Puniceicoccus vermicola: one gene and its partner. The protein of the gene in region 2 interacts with the protein of the main gene of each other region in a pairwise test. Links are inferred from orthologs where the notes say so. Each region holds a gene or a part of one and is shown on either strand. Other genes may lie near its edges.

Evidence for each region.
Region 1: the proteins of rfaD (region 2) and menB interact in binary tests that used the Escherichia coli proteins (3 or more experiments, as listed by UniProt). The link is inferred for Puniceicoccus vermicola from one-to-one orthologs.

The regions. Positions count from the first base shown.
Region 1 is NZ_JACHVA010000083.1:37,152-47,141, reverse strand. Bases 365-3,178 are described here. They hold menB (1,4-dihydroxy-2-naphthoyl-CoA synthase), read left to right. Parts: upstream 365-1,264; coding sequence 1,265-2,092; downstream 2,093-3,178. Other genes in these bases: H5P30_RS10850 (GldG family protein), read right to left, coding at 2,538-3,178; H5P30_RS10860 (magnesium transporter CorA family protein), read right to left, coding at 365-1,202. Outside these bases: H5P30_RS10865 (hypothetical protein), read left to right, coding at 1-28; more of H5P30_RS10860, read right to left, coding at 216-364; more of H5P30_RS10850, read right to left, coding at 3,179-4,412; H5P30_RS10845 (ABC transporter permease subunit), read right to left, coding at 4,409-5,125; H5P30_RS10840 (ABC transporter ATP-binding protein), read right to left, coding at 5,122-6,093; H5P30_RS10835 (DUF7305 domain-containing protein), read right to left, coding at 6,372-7,877; H5P30_RS10830 (PulJ/GspJ family protein), read right to left, coding at 7,881-8,462; H5P30_RS10825 (type IV pilus modification PilV family protein), read right to left, coding at 8,446-8,877; H5P30_RS10820 (hypothetical protein), read left to right, coding at 8,989-9,243; H5P30_RS10815 (hypothetical protein), read right to left, coding at 9,361-9,990. UniProt on the Escherichia coli protein: Converts o-succinylbenzoyl-CoA (OSB-CoA) to 1,4-dihydroxy-2-naphthoyl-CoA (DHNA-CoA).
Region 2 is NZ_JACHVA010000053.1:227,484-240,546, reverse strand. The notes cover bases 3,251-6,061. They hold rfaD (ADP-glyceromanno-heptose 6-epimerase), read left to right. Parts: upstream 3,251-4,053; coding sequence 4,054-5,070; downstream 5,071-6,061. Other genes in these bases: H5P30_RS07125 (hypothetical protein), read right to left, coding at 5,995-6,061; H5P30_RS07130 (exodeoxyribonuclease III), read left to right, coding at 5,185-5,949; proC (pyrroline-5-carboxylate reductase), read left to right, coding at 3,251-4,025. In the rest of the region: H5P30_RS07160 (hypothetical protein), read left to right, coding at 1-602; H5P30_RS07155 (bifunctional 5,10-methylenetetrahydrofolate dehydrogenase/5,10-methenyltetrahydrofolate cyclohydrolase), read left to right, coding at 627-1,502; H5P30_RS07150 (RDD family protein), read left to right, coding at 1,505-2,086; H5P30_RS07145 (ATP-binding response regulator), read left to right, coding at 2,083-3,204; more of proC, read left to right, coding at 3,201-3,250; more of H5P30_RS07125, read right to left, coding at 6,062-6,813; H5P30_RS07120 (aminotransferase class IV), read right to left, coding at 6,835-7,665; pabB (aminodeoxychorismate synthase component I), read right to left, coding at 7,662-8,987; folK (2-amino-4-hydroxy-6-hydroxymethyldihydropteridine diphosphokinase), read right to left, coding at 8,978-9,475; folB (dihydroneopterin aldolase), read right to left, coding at 9,472-9,849; folP (dihydropteroate synthase), read right to left, coding at 9,833-10,678; H5P30_RS07095 (5-carboxymethyl-2-hydroxymuconate Delta-isomerase), read right to left, coding at 10,787-11,425; H5P30_RS21875 (ArnT family glycosyltransferase), read left to right, coding at 11,718-13,063. UniProt on the Escherichia coli protein: Catalyzes the interconversion between ADP-D-glycero-beta-D-manno-heptose and ADP-L-glycero-beta-D-manno-heptose via an epimerization at carbon 6 of the heptose.

The DNA of each region.
Region 1 (9,990 bases), on a different replicon or contig from region 2:
GAAGGGAATTCTAGCCCGTAGAAACTGAAAGAGGATCCCCCCTCCGAGATTCCTCTCTTTGTTGCAGAGGAGAGTTCGTCTGCCGCAGCCTTGCGTGGAGGCCGGATGCTTCCATCGGAAGGGGAGTCGGCTAGTTTTTCCAGAATGGCAGCCTAGTTATTAGAAATCCGCAAAACCGATCCGCCGGGATCCTATTTTGCGTCTCTATCCGAGTTCTAAATCCAGCCTTTTCGGCGGAAGTAGACGAAGGGGAGGATGGCGCTGACGACCATGAGGCTCAGGGCAAAGGGATAGCCCCATTCTTGTCGTAGCTCCGGCATGATCGAGAAATTCATCCCGTAGATACTGGCGACGACGGTGGGTGGGAGGAAGATCACGGCCGCGATCGAAAAGATTTTGATGATTTGGTTCTGCTCGATGTTGATAAGGCCGAGAATGGCATCGAGAAGGAAGGCGACTTTGCCATCAAGGTAGTTGGCGTGATCGCTGAGGGATTGAACGTCGCGGCCGATCCCTTTGACGTGGGGGACGAGGCTGTCGAGGCCGAGATTTTTGATCGATTCGAGGAAGTAGACGATGATGCGGTTGATGGTCATCAGACTTTCCCGGGACTTCGCGATCGTTTCTCCGTTTTGGCCGGTGCGTCGGAGGAGTTCTTTCAGAAGCTCGCTCTGTTGGTTGGCCTTTCGCTTTTCAGTGTCGGATCGGAAAATTTCGCTGGAGAGACGGTCGCATTCGGTTCCGACACGTTCGAGAATGTCGGCGAGACGATCGACAATGCTGTCGAGGAGGGCACTGAGGGTATGGGCGGGAGTGGAGCGTGTGCCGGGTCGGCGCTCTAGGTTGCGAATGAACTGGCGAAACGGCTGGTTGTCGACAAAGCGCATGGTCACCAAGATTTTCTCTCCGAGGACGAAGGTGACCGGCGTGGTGCGGATCCCCCCGGGTTCATCGCTGTTGGAGAGGACGGTGGCGGTCATGAACAGGGCGTGGTCCTCGACGTAGAGTCGACTAGTGGACTCAATTTCCTCCATCTCCGGTCGGGTCGGTAGATCCAAGCCCAAGCGCTCGTTCCAGAGTTCGATCTCCGTTTCTGTAGGCTGAAAGAGGTCCACCCAAAGAGGTTCCTGGTCGTGGTCGCTCTCTTGGAATTTCTCGTTGGTGATAGTCTTCCCCGTCGAAAGTTCGTAGATCGTGAACATCGTTTGGGATGCAAAACGATACAGGGCGTTGCAACGAGACTAAAAATTGCTAAACCGGAGAGATGGAATGGAAGAATGCCCGCGAATTTGAAGATATCCTCTACCACAAGGGAGAAGGTATTGCCAAGGTGACCATCAATCGCCCCGAAAGGCGCAACGCGTTTCGCCCCAAGACGGTGCAGGAAATGTATGAGGCCTTTCTCGATGCCCGGGAAGATCCGACCATCGGTGTCATTCTTTTAACCGGAGCGGGCCCCCACACCGATGGGAAATACGCGTTTTGCTCCGGAGGAGACCAGAAAATCCGGGGTCAGGCCGGTTATGTCGACGAGGGTGGGGTGCCACGCCTGAACGTTCTCGATCTGCAAAAACTAATCCGTTCGATTCCCAAGGTGGTGATCGCTCTTGTCTCGGGCTATGCCATCGGCGGTGGCCACGTCCTCCATGTGGTCTGCGACCTCACCATTGCCGCTGACAACGCGATTTTCGGTCAAACGGGCCCCATGGTGGGAAGCTTCGACGGTGGACTCGGTGCGAGTTATCTCGCCCGGATCGTGGGCCAAAAGAAGGCACGGGAGATTTGGTATCTCTGCCGTCAGTATAATGCTGAGGAGGCGATGGAGATGGGGTTGGTGAACAAGGTGGTTCCCATCGATCAACTCGAGGCCGAAGGTTTTCAATGGGGCCGGGAGATCATGGAGAAAAGTCCTCTCGCCATCCGCAGTCTCAAGTCGGCCTTCAACGCCGAGCTCGACGGTCAGATGGGGATCCAAGAACTTTCCGGCAACGCAACTCTCCTCTACTACCTCAGTGAAGAGGGCTCGGAAGGCAAAAACGCCTTCATCGAAAAGCGGAAGCCCGATTTCTCCAAATATCCCTGGCTTCCATGAGGGAGAAGGGTCGGGGCCAAACCCGAGAGACGGGGTGAAATTCTCAGAGGCTCCGGTTTTCCTTTTAGGAGGAGGGGGCTGTCTATTGCGACGAAAGGCTCATCGTTGGCTTCCCTCTCTCAGACTCCTCCCCTGCTTGCAGGGGAGGTGCTTCCATAGGAAGCGGAGGGGTTCAGACTCGTTGGCGGGGGTGCCCCGTTTTGAATAGAGCTTCTCCGGAAATGCGAAGAGCCAGAACCTCCCCATCCCGCGTCCGCGGGATCCCCCATTCCTACGAGTAGGAGGGGAGTTTGATTCTCCGGACGTCCAATATTCTTCAGGTCTGTCTCAGACTCCTCTCCTGCTTGCAGGGGAGGTGCTTCCATAGGAAGCGGAGGGGTTCTGGCTCGTTGGCAGGGGTGCCTCAGTTCTCTATCAGCGAACCAGCGCCGAGTAATCACCTGCCTTACTTCCCCGGTCGGCGACGCAGAAAATACTGCAGCGCCAGCAGGGCGATGAGTCCGGGGACGACGAGGAGATTGATGAGAACGAGGGTGCGGTCGAGTCGGCGGATTTCTTCGCGCAGTTCTTTACGGATTTCCCGTTGCTCGCGGCGCAGCTGCACTTCCTTTTCCCGGAAATCCTGCAATCGCTGTTGAATCTCGGCTTCGGCCTCGGGAGAGATTTCCTTTTCTTCGTCGGTAGATTCTGATTCCAAGCCGCGGATGTCGTTGCGAACTGAGATGAGCTCCTCTTCCAATTGGCTGAGTTGTTTCTCATAGGCTACGCGGGCTTGGGCCGCTAGGTCTTCGACGCGGAGGAAGGGGCGAGCTACGGTGCCTTTGCCACGGAGCTCCACGAGTTCGTTGCCTCCGGCCAGAAGTTCGAAGAGGTTGACCGCTAAAGCCAGGTTGTCGTTGGAGCGACGGGTGGTTTGTTGGCTTAGGTAGCGGACGGTTTCCGTGCCGAAGCGGTCGGTAAAGAGATCGGTGTCGGTGACGATCACCAGATTGGATTCTCCGGTCGATTGCTTTAGGGACGGATCCTCTTCCTCCTCGAGTTGGCGAATCCAGTCGTCTTCTTTATTCTCGGAGGGTTCGCCGTCGGGGAAGGCTGTGGGGAAGACCCCTTGGAGGAGCGCGGCAATGAACTCACTGCGGCCGTCGGGAGAAATCTGCTGGGGAAGGTTCTCGACCCCGGTAATTGGCACCGAGGAAGCCATCATTTCACCGCTTTGAGCGGTGGTCTCGAGAATCGGGGTCACCCGGAGATTCGGATTCTCGACGGTGAAGGATCCGGCTTCGATGAGGAGGATCTCGTTCAACCCAGTGGTCGCTGGTGTCTCGCTCTCTGGGTCGCGAAAGGTGAGCCAAAGGGGATGGGGCAGCTCCGGTTCCTCTGCTGAGAGGCGAACGTTGGTTGCCAGCTCGAAGTCGCCGACGACGCGTCGCGAGTTGTATTGGATCCCCCAGCCGGAGAGGAGTTGGGGGATATCCGATTCGGTCGGACCCCCGAGCCCATTGAGTTGGTTGCGGTTGGGGTGGGTGCGTCGAACTTCGGCCGAGGAGGGATCGACGGCGATGAGTAGTGGACCTCCGGCGAGAAAATACTGGTCGAGGGCAAAGGCCATCTGGTCCGAGACGCCACGTGGATGAATGAGGGCAATCATATCCAGATCCTCGGGGATGTCTCCGCGTCGCCCGAGCGGGACGACTTCGAAGAGCCGCTGGAGTTCTTGGATGAGGATCGATGGCGGCTCGGCTCGCACGCCTTGGACCAGGTTAGCCTCCTTGCCCCAGAGGTTGAGGGAGGTCAGAATGCCAATCTTGGGCTTCTCGGGATGAATGAGGTCGAGGATCAGGCGGGAGAGGTCGTATTCGAGCGCGGGTTCGCGTGCCGGGAGGAGGAAGGGGATCACCCGTTCGCCTCCGTTTCCTTTCGCTACGAGCCCGAGATAAAGAACTTCCCCGTTCGCCATCCGCTGACCCGAAAGTCCTGCGCCGACAGCCTCTTCCTCGATCAAGGTATCGGGCGCCGGATTGGCGATGTCCACCGTGATCCGATTGGGGGCGGCCTTGGTGTATTCGTACAGCATCGTTTTCACGCGCTGGGCAAAGTTGCGAATACTGGCGGGGATGTCTTCTACATCCGGCGTGTAGTAGAGAGTAAATTCAATGGGCTCCTCGATTTGCTCGAGAATGTCCCGGCTGGGTTGGGAGAGAGAGTAGAGGCCCTCAGAGGTCCAATCCATGCGCCAGGAGACTCGCTGGGCGAGGTAGGTTACGACCAGGGGTGCGAGGATGCAGAGGACGGCGAGGAAGATCTTGCGGGCGAGGTTCATCGGCTGAGGACGACTCGGTTGAGGCAAAGGGCGAAAAAGGCGATTGAGAGAAAGTAGACGAGATCGGCGAGGGTGAGGATGCCGTCAATCAGAGGTTGAAAGCGCGGGAGGATGCCAAACCCACCGAGAAAGTCGACCGCGGCCACCGGGAGACTCAGCGAAAGGAGGAGATCTCCGAAGACGTTCCAACCCAAGAGGACGAGGAGGAGGCACGCCATCAATCCGAGAACGAAGCTGATGACCGAATTCGCGGTCAGTGACGAGCAGGCGGAGCAGATTCCCAGATAGGCCCCGGCCATGAGGAAGGCTCCGAGGTAGCCGCTGGCCATCACGCCCCAGTCGGGATTGCCGAGATAGGCGACCGTAAGGGGCATCGGAAACGTGAGGAGAAGGGCGAGACCGATGAACAGCCATCCGGCAAGGAACTTCCCGAAAATGGCCTGATTCAGAGAAACCGGATAGGTGAGAAGGAGCTCGATGGTCCCGGTCTTTTTCTCCTCCGACCAGAGGCGCATCCCGACCGCAGGGATCAGGAAGAGATAGATCCACGGGAGGAAACGAAAAACAATGCGGAGGCTGGCATCATTACTCTCGAAAAAGTCGCCGAGGAACCAGGGGAGACCCACGCTGGCGATCAGAAAAACTGAGAGAAAAACCCAGGCGACCGGAGTCCGGAAATAGCCATAAAATTCTCGTAGAAATACTGCTCTCATTCGTCCTCCTCCGTGAAATTGGATGTGGGCCGTGTCAGCTCCTGAAAAACGTCCTCGAGTCGGGGGATGACCGGGGCCACTTCCCGCAGATCCAGTCCCGAGTCCTTGATGACCGCCAGAACTGCTTCGGAGACGTTTCGCTTATCTCGGGAATAGAGCAGGAAGTCTTCGCCTTGGCGGTCGATCTTGCTGACGAACGGTTCCAGCTTCTTGAACACGGCCGGCGCACGTTCGGCGTCGCTTTCGGCCACCCGCACCTTCACGCTGCCGAAGAGGGGATGACGCTTCCGCATTGCCCCGATCGACTCGTCGAGGAGAACCGATCCCTTGTGGAGGAGGATGACCCGGTCACAGACTGCCTCCAGCTCCTCCAGAACATGGGTGGAGAGGAGGATGGCTTTCTCGCTTCCCATTTCGGTCACGAGATCGCGCACTTCCTGTTTCTGGTTGGGATCAAGACCATCGGTTGGCTCGTCGAGGATGAGGCAGGAAGGATCGTGAAGGATCGCTTGGGCCAGTCCGACGCGCTGCCGGTATCCTTTCGAAAGCGTCTCGATTGTTTGGTGCCACACTTTCTCCAAATGGCAGATCTTCCGGACTCGATTGAGGTCTCCATCAAGGGCGAGCCGGTCCATGCCCCGGGCTCCGGCGACAAAGTGAAGAAACTCGATTACCGTCATCTCTCCATAGAGTGGTCCGGTCTCGGGCAGGTACCCGAACTGACGCCGCGCCGCGCCCGGTTTGCGGAGGACATCGTGGCCACCGATCCGAGCCTTCCCCGTAGAGGGGCGGAGGAATCCGGTCAGCATCCGCAGGGTCGTCGATTTCCCCGCTCCATTTGGACCGATGAACCCGACGACCTCCCCCGGTTTGACCGTAAACGAGACCTCTTCAACCGCGGTGAGGTCGCCAAATGACTTGCCGAGGCCTTCGGCTTCAATACTGACAGTTTGAGGGGATTTGGGCATCAGAAGCTGAATAAATTGAGAAATTTTTCGGCGTTTGGCAATGGTTTGAATTCGGGCATGGGTGACCTGAGGTGTAACTGCAAGAAAGGGGAGTTTTGGGACGAAACGATCCTATTTTCCTCAGTCTTTCGGGGGTGCAGTGCTTCAGCCTGCGTGCATATGCAAAAGGAGATTCCGAAAACGCGGGCTGAAGCACCGCGCTCCCCTCAACTTTTTCAGGGCTTCCCAACTTCGGTAGGAGGCCGGGATGTCATCTTTCGCAGCTCCTAAATTCGGTATTACAAGCTCACCGCTTCAAACTTCTGGACGTAGGGGAGGCGTTCGCTTCCAGTCAGCTCTTCCAGAAAGTTAACTTCCGGCGGGCCAGGGGTGGAATGATGACCTATGTAGTCGGCGAGAGACTCGTCGTAGCGGAACGAACCGCTCCCGGTCATGGTAACGTCGTTGGCCACGATGGATCCATAGATATCCGAGTCGCCAGTGACGCGGACACTAGCTTTCGGGGCGTAGATGATCCCGCTAAACTGGCCATTGTTGAGAAAGTTAAAATGCTGGCTTTCGGGGGCGGTTCCCCAGAGTTGAAGTTGTTGCGGGGCGACTTGGCTGAAGAGCCCCGCCCCCGTGACGTCGACATCGCCAGCGGTGTAGACGGTCAAGGTCGCGTCAGGAGCGAGCTCGATCTCTCCTCCTTCAATGACTTTCATGGAGGTGACTTCCTCGGTCGGCAGGTAGACGGTGACATCGCCCTCGATTCGCAACGTCGCTCCCGCTTTTACCTCCAGATCCTGGAGTTCGAGGACCGAACTCTGGCCTGGCGAACCGAGAGTCTCCTCATCGATATAGACATTCTCTTTCCAGGTCGAATAGCCATTGCTGACCTCTTTCTCGTAGGTGTAGGGGAGGCGGTAACGGGCACGCGGATCGGTCAGATCGAAACGGGGAGTGGTGATTCCGACTGAGATATCTTCAAAGGACGCGGTAAATCCAGTGGTCAGAGCTCCGGTTTTAGTCGACACCTTCCATCCTGGGGGATCTTTGGCCCAGAGGTATTCTTTGTCCGACCAGTGCCATTTGTGAGGGTCTCGTGGACCGACTTGGCCGCCCCAGCCGACATCCAGACCGCGATAGCTTCCACTCCCGACCGCAGCGGTTCCGTAGACATCGGAGCTGCCCAACCGAATCGCTCCGTCTTCCGTGCTCACCGTGGCGATTGCAACCGAGTCGCGCGAAAGGTGGTCGGCGTAGAATTGGATGGGAGTATTTGGATCTCCGTCGGGATCAGAGATCCAGCTGTCGAACTCGACGCCTCCTTCCGCATGAATATAGTCTTTGACCAGCATGCCATAGGCGAAGAGGCCGCGGGTGCTGTTCGAGCGGACATCGGCATACATATATTTTTCGATAGGCGGTTGGTTTCCCAAGTGAATCGTTGCCTTGGACAGCACTTCCGGAGAATCCGAATCATAGCCGATGACGTAGACCGAGAGTTCTCCGTGGATGTTCCCAACGTAGTCTGTCTCAGGGAGCTTCTTGTAGGCGTCCCCGTCCACAGTTGTCCACCCACTCCATGCATTCCGAACTACAGATGTGTTTCGGATCGTGTGAACACCGTACTCAATACCGCCCTCGGCCAGATTAACGGCGACAGCATTATAGTGAGTGCGGTTGGCGAGCGTAAGGGTATTCCGGCTCAGGCTGAGATACGTGGGGATCGCGATGAGTCCTAAGATGCTCGTGAAAATCACGGTGACGAGGAGAGCACTGCCTGTTTTTGAGTTGTTCATGCCCTAGGGAATAAATTCGGTTTTGTTGCGCATCATGTAGACTGCAGACTGAATCTGGGTGGTCGAGTCCTCGATGCCACTGTGGATTTTTACGGCACTCCCCGAGAACCCGACCATCTTGGTTTTTGCATTCGCCGTCGTTAAGTTGTTGAACAGTTTGATACTATTGCCGAGGAGGTCGTACGCCGAGAATTCGAATTCTTCGATATCTTCAGCGATCACCTGCAGGGGTTCGCCCGTTTCTTGCCGAGTTAGAGTTTTCGCATCCGGGTCAAAGGTGTAAGTCGTTTGCTTCCCTTTGCTAATGAGGGTCAGGGTTTGGCTATCCGTCCACGATAGGCTTTCTGCATCTCGAATATCTTGAGAAAAATACTGATAGATTCGCTGGTTTTGGCGCTCGAGGTCAGAGTAGTATCCCATTCGCAGCCCCGCCTCGGTGAAGGAAAGAAAGAACGTGAGGACTCCGGTAACCACCATCAGAAGGATGACAGTCGAAATCATCATCTCAACGAGCGTAAATCCGTCGCTGCGCGAAGAATCCGCCGCAAGCGTCGGAGAAACCTGCGGCTCAGCTGTTGGATCCATAGAGATAGTCGAATGCGCCGTCTCTGGCGTAGTTGAAGGTGATCTTTAGCTGGTGTGGTTCTCCTTTAAGCCCTTTCCAATTGGCAATGAGCCAAATTCTCTTGATGTCATCAGATCCGTTGTAGTTCTCGAGGATCCGCTTGAACTGATATTTGTTATTGCTTCGATCAATGGGAGAAAATCGGGCAGCGCTCGGAAGATTTTCGATCTCAGACCAGCTGAGAAGCCTGATACGTTCGGCCTCATTTTGGAGAATCTGGGTTGCGTAGTTGGTCGAGCGGGCCGTGTCGTATTGCATCATCCCCATGCGAAGACAAATGGAGGCAGAGGCTAGCGCCATCGCCATGATGCCCAGGGCGATCATAACCTCCAAAAGCGTGAATGCTTGACGACCTTTATGTCCTGCGAGCTTCATGAGCAGTGTTGAAGGGGATGAACTGTTCTACTGTCGGAATCAAAATAGTGCAAGTGAATGCTGCTGAGGCCGTTGAGTCTGATTTCCTGATTCGGAGAGTCAAGGATGAGAATGAGAAACAGTTTGGATGGGCGTAACGACAAGGGCGGGGAATTTTGGCACGAAACGATCCAATTTGCCCCGGACTATCGGGAGCGCAGTGCTTCAGCCTGGGCACGCATCCACAAGAACGTAGGGAAAGCGCGAGCTAAAGCACCGCGCTCCGATGGAGTGGACATCCATGTTCCCCAGCGTCCCTGCTGGATTCTGGATTTCTATCAACGACCGGGGCGTGCTGGCCAGCATACATCGGTAGTTCAGTCATAGGACGTTCGGCGGTTGAGAATAGAAGCAGTAGAAAAAGGAGTTAGGTGGCGACTTTGAATATTGTATTTTGGGGCGTTCGAGGAGCCTCACGTGCGGTAGTGCGTTGGTTCCTCCGAATTAATTGATAGGCGTTTCTATTTTCGGAACAAAGTTACTCTTCTCTTTCCATGTCCCGTGCTCAGCAATCGCTCGGAAGCGAAACGTGGTGAATTCATAATGGAAGTCTTTTCGATTACGTTCAGACATTGCTTTCGAGTGCCGATCTGCCCTGGGAAAGGAGTCCCTGCCGTGAACCATATCAGTCATCTCACGTTGTGAGTTCCATATCGAAAACGTGCTGAATGTGCGAGGGGGACGTATCGCAGCCATGGCCAACGTCGTTCCCGGGTGATCTCGCACTTGTTCTTCCACTGGCTTCCCCCAGTGGATAAATCTCCTGAGCTGAGGAATCTTCAATCGCGCGAGCGTTACTGCTACTATCGGTTGGGCTGGATCAGCATCAGTAACTTTCTCGGGGAGATCTCCAAATTTAGAGAACTGCCCCCATTGGCGCAGGAATTTTAAACGCACATGCCAACCCTCAGACAATTTTCTACCAAGTTTGGTGGCCTTCAGAAAGTCGTCCAAAGCCTCCTCATTCTCCCAATATGCAAACACTGCGAGATTTCGCAATTGCATGCGCGCAGAGGACAGTATGGGAGATCCAAGCGTCATTGCAGTCATGGATTCCGCATGACGTAAACCAAT
Region 2 (13,063 bases):
AAGGAGCCCAGGAATCCGCAATGGAAAACCTCGACGAGGGAACCGAAGAGATGGTCGGAGAAGAAGGCGCCAGCAGCGAAGACCTTTCCAACGAGGAAGACAGCGATAGCAACTCCGAGGTTATTCCTCTGGCTCCTGCAGCCGCCGTCACGGGCAGTGCCGCCGCAGCCGCCGGATCGGCCGCCGCCTCTACCGAAGCATCCAAGCCCGCCGCCGAAGTCGTCGAGACCACTCCAGCCGTCATTGTCGAAACCGAGGAAGATGTTGAAGTCTCCAACGATGTGGCCGAGTCCGTCGTCCCCGGCGTCACTCAACCCATGGTTCCGGACGAGCCTCCGCTCATCCCTCCGACAGACACCAACCGGGTTTACATCGGAAGACTCGAACGCACCTCCAAGGGATTCTGGGGATCCAAGCCCAAATATGATTTCGAGCTCCTGAACTATTCCGGCGACCGGATCGCCTACGTTGACATTTCGGAGGTTCCGATGAGCAGCCAGGAAAAGTTTACCGAACAGATCGTCCAAGTTTACGGAGTCCTCGTCCCTACCGGCGAAAAGGATACCCTGCTGATTAAAGCCGCGAACATCACTCTCCGCTAAGACCCTATTCGGCTCAGAAAATCCATGGAATTGATAGACGGCAACCAAATCGCCCGCCAGGTAACCGAAGAGCTCGCTGAAGAGATCGGAAAGCTGCCGGAGAATCATCGTCCCAAAGTAGCCTTTGTCCGCGTCGGCGAGGATCCCGCTTCGGTCTCCTATGTCCGCAAGAAGGAGAAAACTGCCGCCGCAGTCGGAATCGACAGCGATTTGCACGTCTTCCCCAGTGACATCCCCAAAGAGGAGTTATTCGCGGAAATCGACCGCCTGAACGCAGACCCTTCCATCCACGGCATCCTCGTGCAGGCCCCGCTTCCGAGCCACATTCCGGATCAGGAAGCGTTCGACCGAGTCAGCGCCGAGAAAGACGTCGACGGGTTTCACCGGATCAACCTCGGTAAACTCTGCCAGGAAGATCCGACCGGATTCGTTGCCTGCACTCCGAGTGGCGTCATTGAACTCCTCGATCGCTCCGGCGTAAGCATTCCCGGAAAGCACGTCGTCATCGTCGGCCGCAGCCTGATCGTGGGTAAACCTCTCTCGCTCCTCTTCCTCCGCCGTCACCCCCAGGGCGACGCTACGGTGACCGTCTGCCACTCGAAGACGCCAAATCTGGAGGAAATCACCCGCCAGGCCGATATTCTCGTCGCCGCCGTAGGCCGCGCCGAAATGATCAAGGGCCACATGGTCAAACCTGGAGCGACCGTCATTGATGTCGGCATCAATCGCGTCGAAGATTCCAGCCGGAAGTCCGGCTATGCCCTCAAGGGGGATGTGAACTTCGAAGAAGTCTCCGAAGTTGCCTCTCACCTCACCCCCGTGCCCGGCGGCGTGGGGCCCATGACGGTTGCCATGTTGATGCGCAACACCTACAAGGCCTTTCAAATTGCCCAGGATTAATCATGAATGAGGAGCCTGAGATCGTCGAAGCGGAGGTTGTCGGCGAGCCAGAGGCTCCCGAATTCGAACCCAGCAGTATGGGTGCCCGCTTCGGAGCCCTCTGCCTGGACCTCATTCTCCTGATCGCGGTGTTCGGACTCATCGCCACGAAAGTCATTCTCCCGGAATGGTATCCTGGAGCGATGAATGAGTTCATCGAGCTCATCGAGCAATACGAAGACGCCGGAGAAGATCCCGCACCCCTCAATCCCAGTTCCGAGCTCATGAAGGCGGCCCAGACCATAAATGCCATCTTCTTCCTATCTATTTTCTTTTATTTTACATTTGTGCCCCTTTTGATAGGTGGAGGAACTCTGGGCATGAGAATTTTCAATCTACGCATTCAGCAACGCGAAGCCGATGCTCCGGCTTCTTTCCGTGCCCATCTGGTCCGGGGAGCCGTGAAGACGGTCTGCCTCCAGATTTTGTTCCCTCTATTAACCCTCCTCTTCCTCTTCGCCTTCTTCAACCCGCAGCGAGCAGCCATTCATGACCTGCTCGCAAAGACGCGGGTGGTCCGAGGGCCAGCATTCTCCTCAAAATGAAAGCCAAGAACAAGATCCTCATCGTCGATGACGAACCCGTTAACGTAAAAGTTCTCCAACGCAAACTGGAGAAGGCGGGCTACGAAGTCCGTATGGCGACAAACGGCTTTGAGTGTCTTGACCGGGTGGAGGAAAGCCGCCCCGACATCATCCTCCTCGATATCATGATGCCGGATATGGATGGCGTCGAAACCTGCCGCCGACTCAAGCAAAACCCCAAGACCGAGACCATCCCCGTCATTTTCGTGACGGCGAAGATGGATCGGCACGACAAAATTTCCGGTCTGGAGACGGGCGCGATCGACTACATCACGAAGCCGATTGATATGGAAGAGACTCTGGCCCGAGTCCGCACTCATCTGCGCTTGGAGACCATGCACGAGGAGAACATCGAATTGCAGCAGCGTCTCGGCGAAGCCCGCCGCACGGCCGCAATCGGTAGCATGACCCAAGGCATTGCCCACAACTTGAACAACCTTCTCGGCGTGGTCGTCGGCTATCTGGACCTGCTCAAGCTCCGGATGAATCAGCCCGAGAAGCTCGAGAAGGGAATTGCCTCGATGGAGAAGGCCGTCAAACGGATGGTCAATCTGGTGCGGCAACTGAGCTCGATGGTAACGGATGAACCCGTAGCCCGAATCAAAGCCGATCCCGCGGAATGCGTCGCCAACGTCGTAAACCGGGCGACCCGCCAATCCGAAGGTCGGGTCCAAACGGTTTCGATTGAAAACAACCTTCCTGAGGATTTCCAGACGTTCACCTCGCTGGAAACGATCGAAACCTGCGTCGAACATCTCATCCGCAACGGCATCGAGAGCTATCCTGAAGGCACTCCGGCCGAAGACCGCCCGATCCGCGTCTCTCTCAACCTCCTCGAAGAGGACGGAGAGAATGAGGTCGAGATCCGCGTCTCTGACCGTGGAGAGGGAATCCACCCATCTGTCCGTGATAATCTCTTCGATCCATTCATTTCTACGAAAAACTCGGTAGGCCGGGGATTTGGTCTTACCGTTGTAAAACACTCGATCTCTCATATCGGAGGCGGCGTCACCATCGGCGCGAATCCTTCTGGCCAAGGCACCTCTGCCGTTCTGAGAATCCCAGTCGAAACCGAATGACCGGATCCAAAACCTCTTTTCCCACGACCCTTTTCGTCGGTGCGGGCCGCATGGCCTCTGCGATTGTCCAAGGACTGCTGGCCACGGGCCGGGCCCAACCGGAAAATTTACTCTGCACCTGCGGGCAGGACCCAACTGGCCCAGCCCTCGCCCAACGAACAGGCATACGCTACGTAGCCGATGCGAGCGAAGGTCTTCCCGAAGCCGATTTCGTGCTCTTGGCCTGCAAGCCGCAACAACTTGCCAGCCTCCCCGAATCCTTGGCAGAAGAGACCTCCGGAAAACTGATTCTCTCCATTCTCGCCGGAATCCCACTGGCCCGGCTGAGACAGGTCGCCCCGAAAGCGCGTAACGTCGTCCGGGTCATGCCAAACACACCCGCCCAGATCGGACAGGGGATCTCCGCCTACGCCAGCGACCAGCCTCTCTCGGAGGACGATCAGTCTGCAGTCGAGATTCTCCTCTCCTCGATGGGAAAAACCATTCAGCTCGAGGAATCTCATATCGATGCGGTCACTGCGCTCAGCGGCAGTGGCCCCGCCTATGTCTTTGAGTTTACCCGCCTTCTCGCAGAGGCAGGAAAATCCCTCGGTTTACCGGAAGAGGTCGCGGCCCAACTCGCCCGTCAGACTGTCGTCGGATCTGCAGCTCTCATGGATAAGCGGGAAGAAGCCGATCCGATTGAGCTGGTCCGCGAGGTCACCTCACCGGGAGGTACGACCGAGGCCGCGCTCAAGACCCTCGAAGGCGACTTCGGCAAGATCGTCGACCGCGCTCTCCGCGCAGCCCGTGACCGCAGCCGCGAACTCTCGAGCATGTAAGGCGGCCCACCCTTTTCCTCTCCCAACCATGGTAATACTTTCCCGACACGATCTCTCCAAAAAGAAAATCCTGATCACCGGCGGTGCCGGATTCATCGGGAGCGCACTGGTTTGGGAACTCAACCAGCGCGGACTGAACAATATCGTCATCGCAGACTATCTTGGCACTGACGAAAAGTGGAAGAACCTCGTTCCTCTCCAGTTTGACGACTATCTCGAGGCCGACACGCTACTCGACCGCATTCGCTCCGGCCCGGAATATCTCAAGAGCTTTCATACCGTTTTTCATCTCGGCGCGAACTCCAGCACGACTGAAACCGACGCCCGCCACCTCATCCAAAATAATTTCGAGTTCACGAAGCTCCTCGCCTACGCGACCCTCCAGCAAAGCAGCCGCTTCGTCTACGCATCCTCCGCGGCTACTTATGGCGACGGAGCCCAAGGGATGAGCGACGAGGGCACAGAGCACCTCTCTTCGCTCCGCCCGCTAAACATGTATGGATACTCCAAACACATGTTTGACCTCTACGCATTGAGGAATGGTTTCCTCAACAATATGGTCGGTTTGAAGTATTTCAACGTCTACGGCCCGAACGAGAATCATAAGGGAGACATGCGCAGCCTCGTGATGAAAGCATTTGAGCAAGTCCAGCAAGACGGACGCATCCGACTCTTCCGCAGCCACCGCCCCGATTACAAGGACGGCGAACAAATGCGTGATTTCCTCTACGTAAAAGATGCCATCAAAATGACGATCCAACTGGCGGAAAATCCCCGCGCAGGAGGACTCTTCAATTTGGGATCAGGCGAAGCCAATACTTGGCTCCGTTTGGCACGAGCCATCTTTACCGCTGCCGGGGTCGAGGAGAACATCGAGTTCATCGACATGCCTCCGATCTTGCGAGACAAGTATCAGTATTATACCTGTGCCGATATCTCGAAGCTTCGCGAAGCCGGCTACACCGACGACCTGACCCCACTGGAGGAGGCGGTCGCCGACTACGTCAAAGAATACCTGATCCCCGGTCGCCGGCTCGGTGAGTAAAACGCGGATCGACACTTCTCGCACGATCCAAACTGAAGGCTCCGGATTGATCGAATTCCGTTCGATCGCTATTTGACCCGGGGTTGCCTAGCGAATCCTGAAATCCATTCTATTGTGAAACTACTCTCTTGGAACGTAAATGGCCTCCGCGCCTGCCTCAAAAAAGGTTTCTCTGAATCCATCCAATCGGTCGATCCCGATGTCGTCTGTCTCCAGGAGACCAAGATGGGACGGGATGGACCTCCCGATACCGGTCTCGGCGAGTATGCCCACCAGATTTTCCATTCGGCGGAGAAGCCCGGTTACTCCGGGACTGCCATTCTCTCCAAGACAGAACCGATCTCGGTTGAATTTGACTTTGGCGATTCTGAATTTCAGGGCGAAGGGCGAGTCATCGCCGCGGAGTTCGCGAACTTCTACCTGGTCAACGCCTACGTTCCGAACAGCCAGAACGAACTGCGTCGCCTACCTTACCGTTGCGATTCCTGGGAGCCCCGCACCCGCAAATACCTGAAATCTCTTTCAACGAGCAAACCAGTCTACTACTGCGGCGACCTTAACGTTGCCCACAAAGAGATCGACATTGCCCGACCGAAAGCCAATCGCCGCAACGCCGGTTTTACCGACGAGGAACGCCATGAGATGGATCTCCTCCTCGGTGCCGGATTCACCGATACCTTCCGCCACTTCCACCCCGATGCCACAGAACGCTACTCCTGGTGGAGCTACCGCGCAGGAGCTCGGAAGCGAAACATCGGATGGCGACTCGACTACTTCATTGCTTCAGAGTCAGCTTCAGATTCCTGGATCTCCGCCGACATCTTCGATCAGATCGAGGGTAGTGACCACTGCCCGGTCAGTCTGGAGGTCAAAGACTAAGAAAGCTGGCTCAGCCGTGAGCTGCCCCAACCCCCTGCGCAAGGATCATCTCCCGAACAGGAGCTTCTCCTGTTCCTCCAAACGCATGGCGTCTCGACCCTCTTCCAACAGCCCGGAGGGAAGCGAATATTCGCGAATCATCATGCCATCGAGGAAGATCGCCACGTAAAGCCCGTCCAACTTATCACGAGCATTCTTGGGAGCATTACTGGCCCACCTATATCCTGATTGCACTTTCACTTCCCGAAGCAGAACCCGACCGGTCTCGAGCTCCTTCTCTTCCCGATCGCTAAGATCGACATCCTTGATTCGGCCTTTCGTCCACAAATCGGCTTTTCGGTCGTGGACCTCACCGGCTGCGGTTTTCTCCACACGTATTGCCCAGCGAACTTCCAAGTCGTTTAAATTTGTACCGGTCCGGTTTTCGAGAGTGATCTCATAAAACCCATCTCTTTCTTCAATATCCAAGCCGGTCTGAGTGGATTTCGTTTCGTTCTCGTCCAAACGCTTCGCCGAAATCTCAAAGAGTCTCTCATCGGAGATCGCCTGCAGTGAAACCCATTTTTTCACGTATTCTTGGTCCTCTCTCGAGAGCGTCTGCAGCGGGATCGTAAATCGGCGCCCGTCCTCCCTGCGAATTTCCACGTAGGTGTCATCCACCGATTCGAGGGATGCTTGAATCGACTGACCCTCGTTATTGGTAAAGGTCCTCACCTCGGTACCGAGAAGCGTGGAAAAGCCTCCGAGAATTACGAGGCCACAAAAAATGGGGAGCAGGCGTCCAAGTCTCATACTAACCATCATCAATCCCAAGAGCTGGTTCGCAAACCAATATACATGGGTGTATCCCCCAAATGAATCCATTCGAGAGGGTTCTCGCGATTTTTACCCCGAGTTTAGAGAATCTGCACCGATGGCGGTTGCCAAAGAACGGACTCGGTCTTCGTGGGCGGGAAACTCCCACGCCCCCAACTTTGTCGCTGATCGTAAAATCATCCCGGCATTGGAAAAAAACAACCCATCCGCCTCCTCGAGGTCTTCCAATCGCAATCTCTCTTCCCGCACGGTAAGGTCTCCAATCGACTTTAGTGCCAACAGGCGATGCCGGATCACTCCCGGCAATGCCCCACTGGTCAGCGGAGGGGTCAATAATTCTGCCTCTCGCAAGATCCACACATTGGAACGAGTTCCCTCGACGACTTCATCGCCCCGGCACATCAGAGCCTCATCCCATCCCGCTTCCTGCGCCTGACGGAACGCAAGGTGATGAAGGAGATAGTTGTTATTCTTCCAGCGGCTCAACAGCGAGGCCCCCGGATGAACCATCTCCGAAAGACCCACTTGGAGTGAGCCTCGCGAAGCCCTCTTTCCCAAAAATACCCGGAGCATCCAATCGACGTTCTCTCCATTCAGATGAAGCGACAACCGGGCGATCCCGTTCGGGCATTCATTCTTCCCAGCCATCTCCGAAACCTTATCCTCGATCTGCTCCGGAGAAAATGGGATCTGCAAGCCCATTGCAGACGCAGTGGAGTTCAACCGATGCCAATGGTTCTCAAAGAACCGAATGACTCCACCTTTCAGGCCCATGGTTTCGAAGCATCCAACCCCATAAAGCCACCCTTCCGAGGTAGGGTTGATCGAGATCTCCTTTGCCGACTGGAGAGATCCGTTCCACACTAAGAATAGTTCGGCCTCTTTGCCTCCTCCGCTCATCGCGGCTCCTCCTGCTCCTCCGGCCAACCCAAGCTGGACAGGATCTTCTGCGCCTTGTGAAGCGTCTCCTCAAACTCTGCCTCGGGATCCGAATCCCAGACAATGCCTGCACCGACTCCAAACTCCACTCGATTCCCCAAAACCTCCATCGTGCGGATGGCAATGTTCCAACGGGAAACCCCTCCTGCTGATAAGAAACCCATCGTCCCACAATAGGCTCCTCGCCTTTCCGGTTCCAACTCTCGAATAATCTCCATCGCACGAGACTTGGGTGCCCCAGTGATGGACCCCCCAGGGAAGGTTGCCGCAAAGAGGTCCGACATTCTGACCTCCGGGCGCAACTCGCCACGCACCCCACCGACCAGATGGTGCACCGAAGCAAATGACTCGAGGGCGAACTCCTTCTCGGCCCGGACCGACCCCGTCCTGCAGACCCGGCCCAGATCGTTGCGCTCCATGTCCACAATCATCAGCAACTCGGCTCGCTCTTTCGCATTCTTCTGGAGATCCGACGCCATCTCCCGATCCTTCTTCGGCTCGGCCGAACGCGGACGGGTTCCCTTGATCGGTCGTGTCGAAACCGATCGATCGGCGCCCACCTCTAAGAACAACTCTGGAGAACTGGATAAAATCTGCTTCACGCCACAATCGATATAGGCCGAATAGGGAGCCGGATTTTCCTTTCGCAGCGAACGATAGAGATCTTCCGGCTGCACCTCAGTCTCACACCGGAATCTCTGGGAAAGGTTCGCTTGATAAATATCCCCGGAAGCGATCCATTCGCGCACCCGCCGCACCCCACCGACGTATTCCGCGCGCGTCTGATTCGAAATCGGCTTCGAACTGCGAATCGCCCGCGGAGCGGGAGTCTTTTCTGGGAGGTCCTTCAATTGATCAACCCAAGAGCGCAACTCCTCCTCCGCACCTTCAACCCATTCTCCGACCACGGCGAACATCCGACCACTCGGGCGGTGTTCCGCAAGGGCTCGGTCATACAAGCCCATCCATCCAGACAAACGAGGGATCCCCTCGGAAGGATACGGCGGCATGGCCTCCTCGTAGTCCAACTGCCCGATCAATCCGCCGAGAAAGGGGATTTCCGCCGTCGCTACGGTTTTCAAGCGAGCCTCCCATTCGTCCAACCAAGCCAACAAGTCCTCCTCCGGGCCCGAACGGCATTCCACCGGATCCGCGGCAAGAATGGACCAGTCCGCTCCTCGCGCACCATCCACTCCATCGAGCCAGGCGCAGTGGTTCCGTTTCGAGAAGACGCCAAACCATCTCGGAAGCCCTCCCCGTCTCTCGATCTCAATCAGCGGCATGCCAAAACCGAATCCCTCACCCGTTCAATCCCCTCCTCGGAGACCGCGAGCAAATGTTCGCGCACCGAAAGGTTTCCCAGCCGCTTTTCTGGAATCAAGTCCGCCAAGGGCCGAAGAACAAAGGCTCTCTCCGTCATCCGCGGATGAGGGAGGATCAACTCCTCCGTTTCCCAGACCAAATCGTCAAAAAGGAGAAGATCGAGATCGATCGTGCGCGGTCCCCAGCGGATTTCGCGGGATCTCCCCAAGCCGTTCTCAACATCAAGGCAGAGACCCAGGAGCTCCGGAGGCTCGAGTGAAGTTCTCACCTCAATCACGGCATTCCAATAGCGATCCTGACCAGGAGGTCCAAACGGAGGGGTTTCGTAGATCGCCGATCCCCGAACGATATCCAACCCCGAAGCCTCTGCTAATCTCTTCAGGGCCTCGGCGAACATCGATTCCCGGTCACCCAGGTTCCCGCCGAGAGCGATCCAAGCTCGCCTCATTCCTGCCGGCATCGTTCCACCGAAACCGAGATTTCGTCGAAGATTCCCGGAAGCGGCGCCTGCGGCTTGCGCACTTCCACCACAACCGAGGAAACGCGTGCGAAATCCTCCAAAATTCCCTCGGCGATCCGGGTTGCCAGAGCCTCCAGCAGATGAAAACGCTCCTGCTCCATCCAGTGACGCACTTTGAGATACACCGCAGAATAGTCCACGGCGTGCTCTAGATTGTCCGACTTCCCCGCCTCACACACGTCGGTTCGCAATTCCAGATCCACGAAGAACCGTTGGCCAAACTCGGCTTCGGCTGGGTTGTTCCCATGGAACCCAAAAAAGGCCAACCCACGGAGACGAATAAGATCAGGAGATTCTTTCATGACGATAAATAGCATCCGCCATGCGGGCGGCTTTCAAGTTCGGACCGAGGTCGTGCACGCGGACAATGTCGGCACCCCCGACCACGCCGGCCACCGTGGTCGCCAACGTTCCCTCCAGCCGCTCCTCCACGGGTAGGTCGAGGGTCTTCCCAATCACCGATTTGCGAGAAGCCCCCAGTAGCAAGGGGAAACCTAACTCCCGCAGCTCGCCAAACCGGCGCATCAACTCCAAGTTCTGCTCCACCGTCTTCCCAAAACCGATTCCCGGATCGAGGATAATGCGCTCGGGGTAAATGCCAGCCTCTGCCGCGACGATCAGCGACTCCTCAAAATACCGCAGGACTTCTGCGATGAGGTCCCCCTCAAGCTCCGCCCCTCGGCTGTTGTGCATCAGGACCACCCCCGCTCCGGCCAAAGCCACCACCTCGGCCATTCGGGCGTCGAGCTGAAATCCAAAAATATCGTTGGCGATCTTCGCCCCGGCCTCCAGCGCTTTGGCCGCGACCTCTGGCTTGTAGGTGTCCACCGAGATCGGAATGCCGATTTTCCCGCGCAATCCTTCCAGGACCGGCTCCAACCTTGCCCATTCCTCTTCGGCGGAAACTTCTTCCGCTCCCGGTCGGGTGGACTCCGCCCCCACGTCCAGAAAATCCGCACCGTCCGCTTCCATGGCTACCGCCCGATTCAGCGCGGCTTCCACCCCTGCATATCGCCCACCGTCCGAAAACGAATCCGGGGTCACATTCAGAATCCCCATCAGATACGTTCGATGCCCCCACCCCTCAACGGGCCAGGGTGTCTTTACGGATCCTGATTGATCGATATCCACGGAGCTCAATTCAACAGATTTCCCCATCCATTCCCAGCCTCTTTCCCCCTACGATTCACCTTCGAAACCGCATAGTCACCCATGGATCCAGGCTCAGCCCAGCTCCCTTCAAGCTCCTTGATCCGGGCATCGGGTCAAAACCAACATCTCATCCCCTCCTTTTTGGAACTCGTAATCCACCGTTTGAATCCGGGCCGTCACTCCTTCAGACCGTAGCCTTTTCAATACGGGCTCCAGATGAGGAGACCGTCTGCCGGACAATTCCAGCAAGGGAAAAACCCGGACCTCACGAGCCACCCGAAGCAACTCCATCAATCCATTGAAATGAAACTCTTCGTCCAAATTTTCTGAATACAAGAAGAGAAAGTGGGAAACGAGCGCCAGTTCAAACTCCTGAGCCCTAAACACTAGCTCCGGAATTCCCTCCGAACGATAGCGCCCCTCATCGCATCCTTCTTCGAAATCGGCGAGAAAGCGGTTCATCGCCGTCATCCTTAGATTTTCCAAGAATTCCACATTGGGGATCACATTCCAGACAAAAGCCTCCCGATTCTCCCGGACACTCTCTAGAAGGCTCGGCCTCACCTCTTCGACCCTGGAACGAATCTCTTCCCGAGAGAACTGGTAGACCGGATCAACGGAGACCACGGAGCCGCCCAACTCAGTCAGTTCGGCATTGAAGGAAGCCGGCCCATCGCCGCAACCGAGGATTCGCTTATGCAAATCATCCGGGGACAAAGCAAACATCGCCCGATACTCGTCCAAGGATCTACCCCACGGAACCACTGACTCCAGTCTCATCATCTCCAAGAGAACCTCCCACGAATGATTACAAATCGGCAAGCCCACAAAAATCCGAGCGCGCCCAAAGCATCCCACCCAAACGGAGCAACAAGCCAACCAGTTACCCTTACCGACCCAAAGGTTAAAAAACATTAATAATCGATTCATCCGCGATTCATTCCCCTGAGCTATAACGGGTCGCTTGCCGTACAATATGAACCCGCTAAGCATCTTCGAAAATAGCTCTGAACCAGCCATGGAACCCAGAGTCGATTCACGCTGCGCATGGATAACGCTTTCGGCTCTCGCCCTCTATTTTACCCTCCAGTTCCTACTCCGAATCTGCCTCTCTCCCGGTGCAGAGCTCGATGAGGCCGAGCAGCTCGTCCTCACGCAGCAATTCAGTTGGGTCTATGGATCACAACCGCCTTTATATACTTGGCTGCAAATCCTGATTTTTCAGTTCACGGGCCCTGGAATCGTCGGACTCGCTCTATTGAAGAATCTCCTCCTTCTATTCACATACAGCGGGACTTTTTTCTTCACCCGATCCATCACCGGTTCCGCCCGAAAGGGACTGGCCTCCGCACTTCTTCTCTTTCTTATCCCCCAGGTTGTCTGGGAATCCCAGCGCGACCTTACCCACTCGATCCTCGTCACCTCGATGGGGATCGCAACGCTCCTTTCACTAAGAGCCCTGTGGGCCCGACCCTCCACTCTCCGCTACATTCTTTTCGGGATAGTCTCCGGATTCGGGTTTCTCTCCAAATACAACTACGCGCTATTCTGGGTAGCTCTCCTGATCGGCATCGCCGCAACTCCCCAAATCCGAAAAAAACTCCTTCATCCGAAACTTCTTTGGACGATCTTGGCAGCAGTGCTAGTCGTCCTGCCCCATGGCTGGGCTGCCCTCGATCAGATCGCTCTCGTCACCCTTGATGCTCATAAATTCCATCAGGTGTCCCAGCCGTCTTTTTCCGCCATTCTCCACGGATTTAAAAATCTCATCATCGCCGTGCTCAGCTATCTGGGCCCTCTGTTAGCGGTGGGCGCGGGAATCTTCTTCGTCCGAAAGCACCCCAGGAACGATCCAGCTCCAAAAACCTGGCTCAAACTATTTTGCATCGTAGCCATCGCGGCAATTCTTCTCTGCGGAGCGCTTATCCTCTTTGCAGGAGTCACCGAGTTTAAGGACCGGTGGATGCAGCCACTCCTCTTTTTCATCCCAGTCCTTCTCATCCTCCGCCTTGGAGATCCTCTTCCCCTTCGCTTCTTAAAGGTTCTCGCGGGAGTGTCCCTGTTCATCGGAATGCTGGTGCTTGGATTGACGGCCGGGCGAACGTTTGTCGCAGCCAAAAGTCGACTCAACATACCCTTCGCCGACTTTGCCGAAAAGATCCGCAATCAAGGCCCTCCACCTCAGGTCATCGTTGCCGAAGACCATTTCTACGCGGGCAATTTCCGTCTCCAGTTTCCTGATTCAACCATTCTCTCTCCCAGAACTCCCCTCCTCTCACTTCCCGAAAACCCAACAATTCTCTTGGTATGGAAAGACAACCTTCTCCCGGGCCCTCCACAGAAATTAGATCAATGGATAGAACA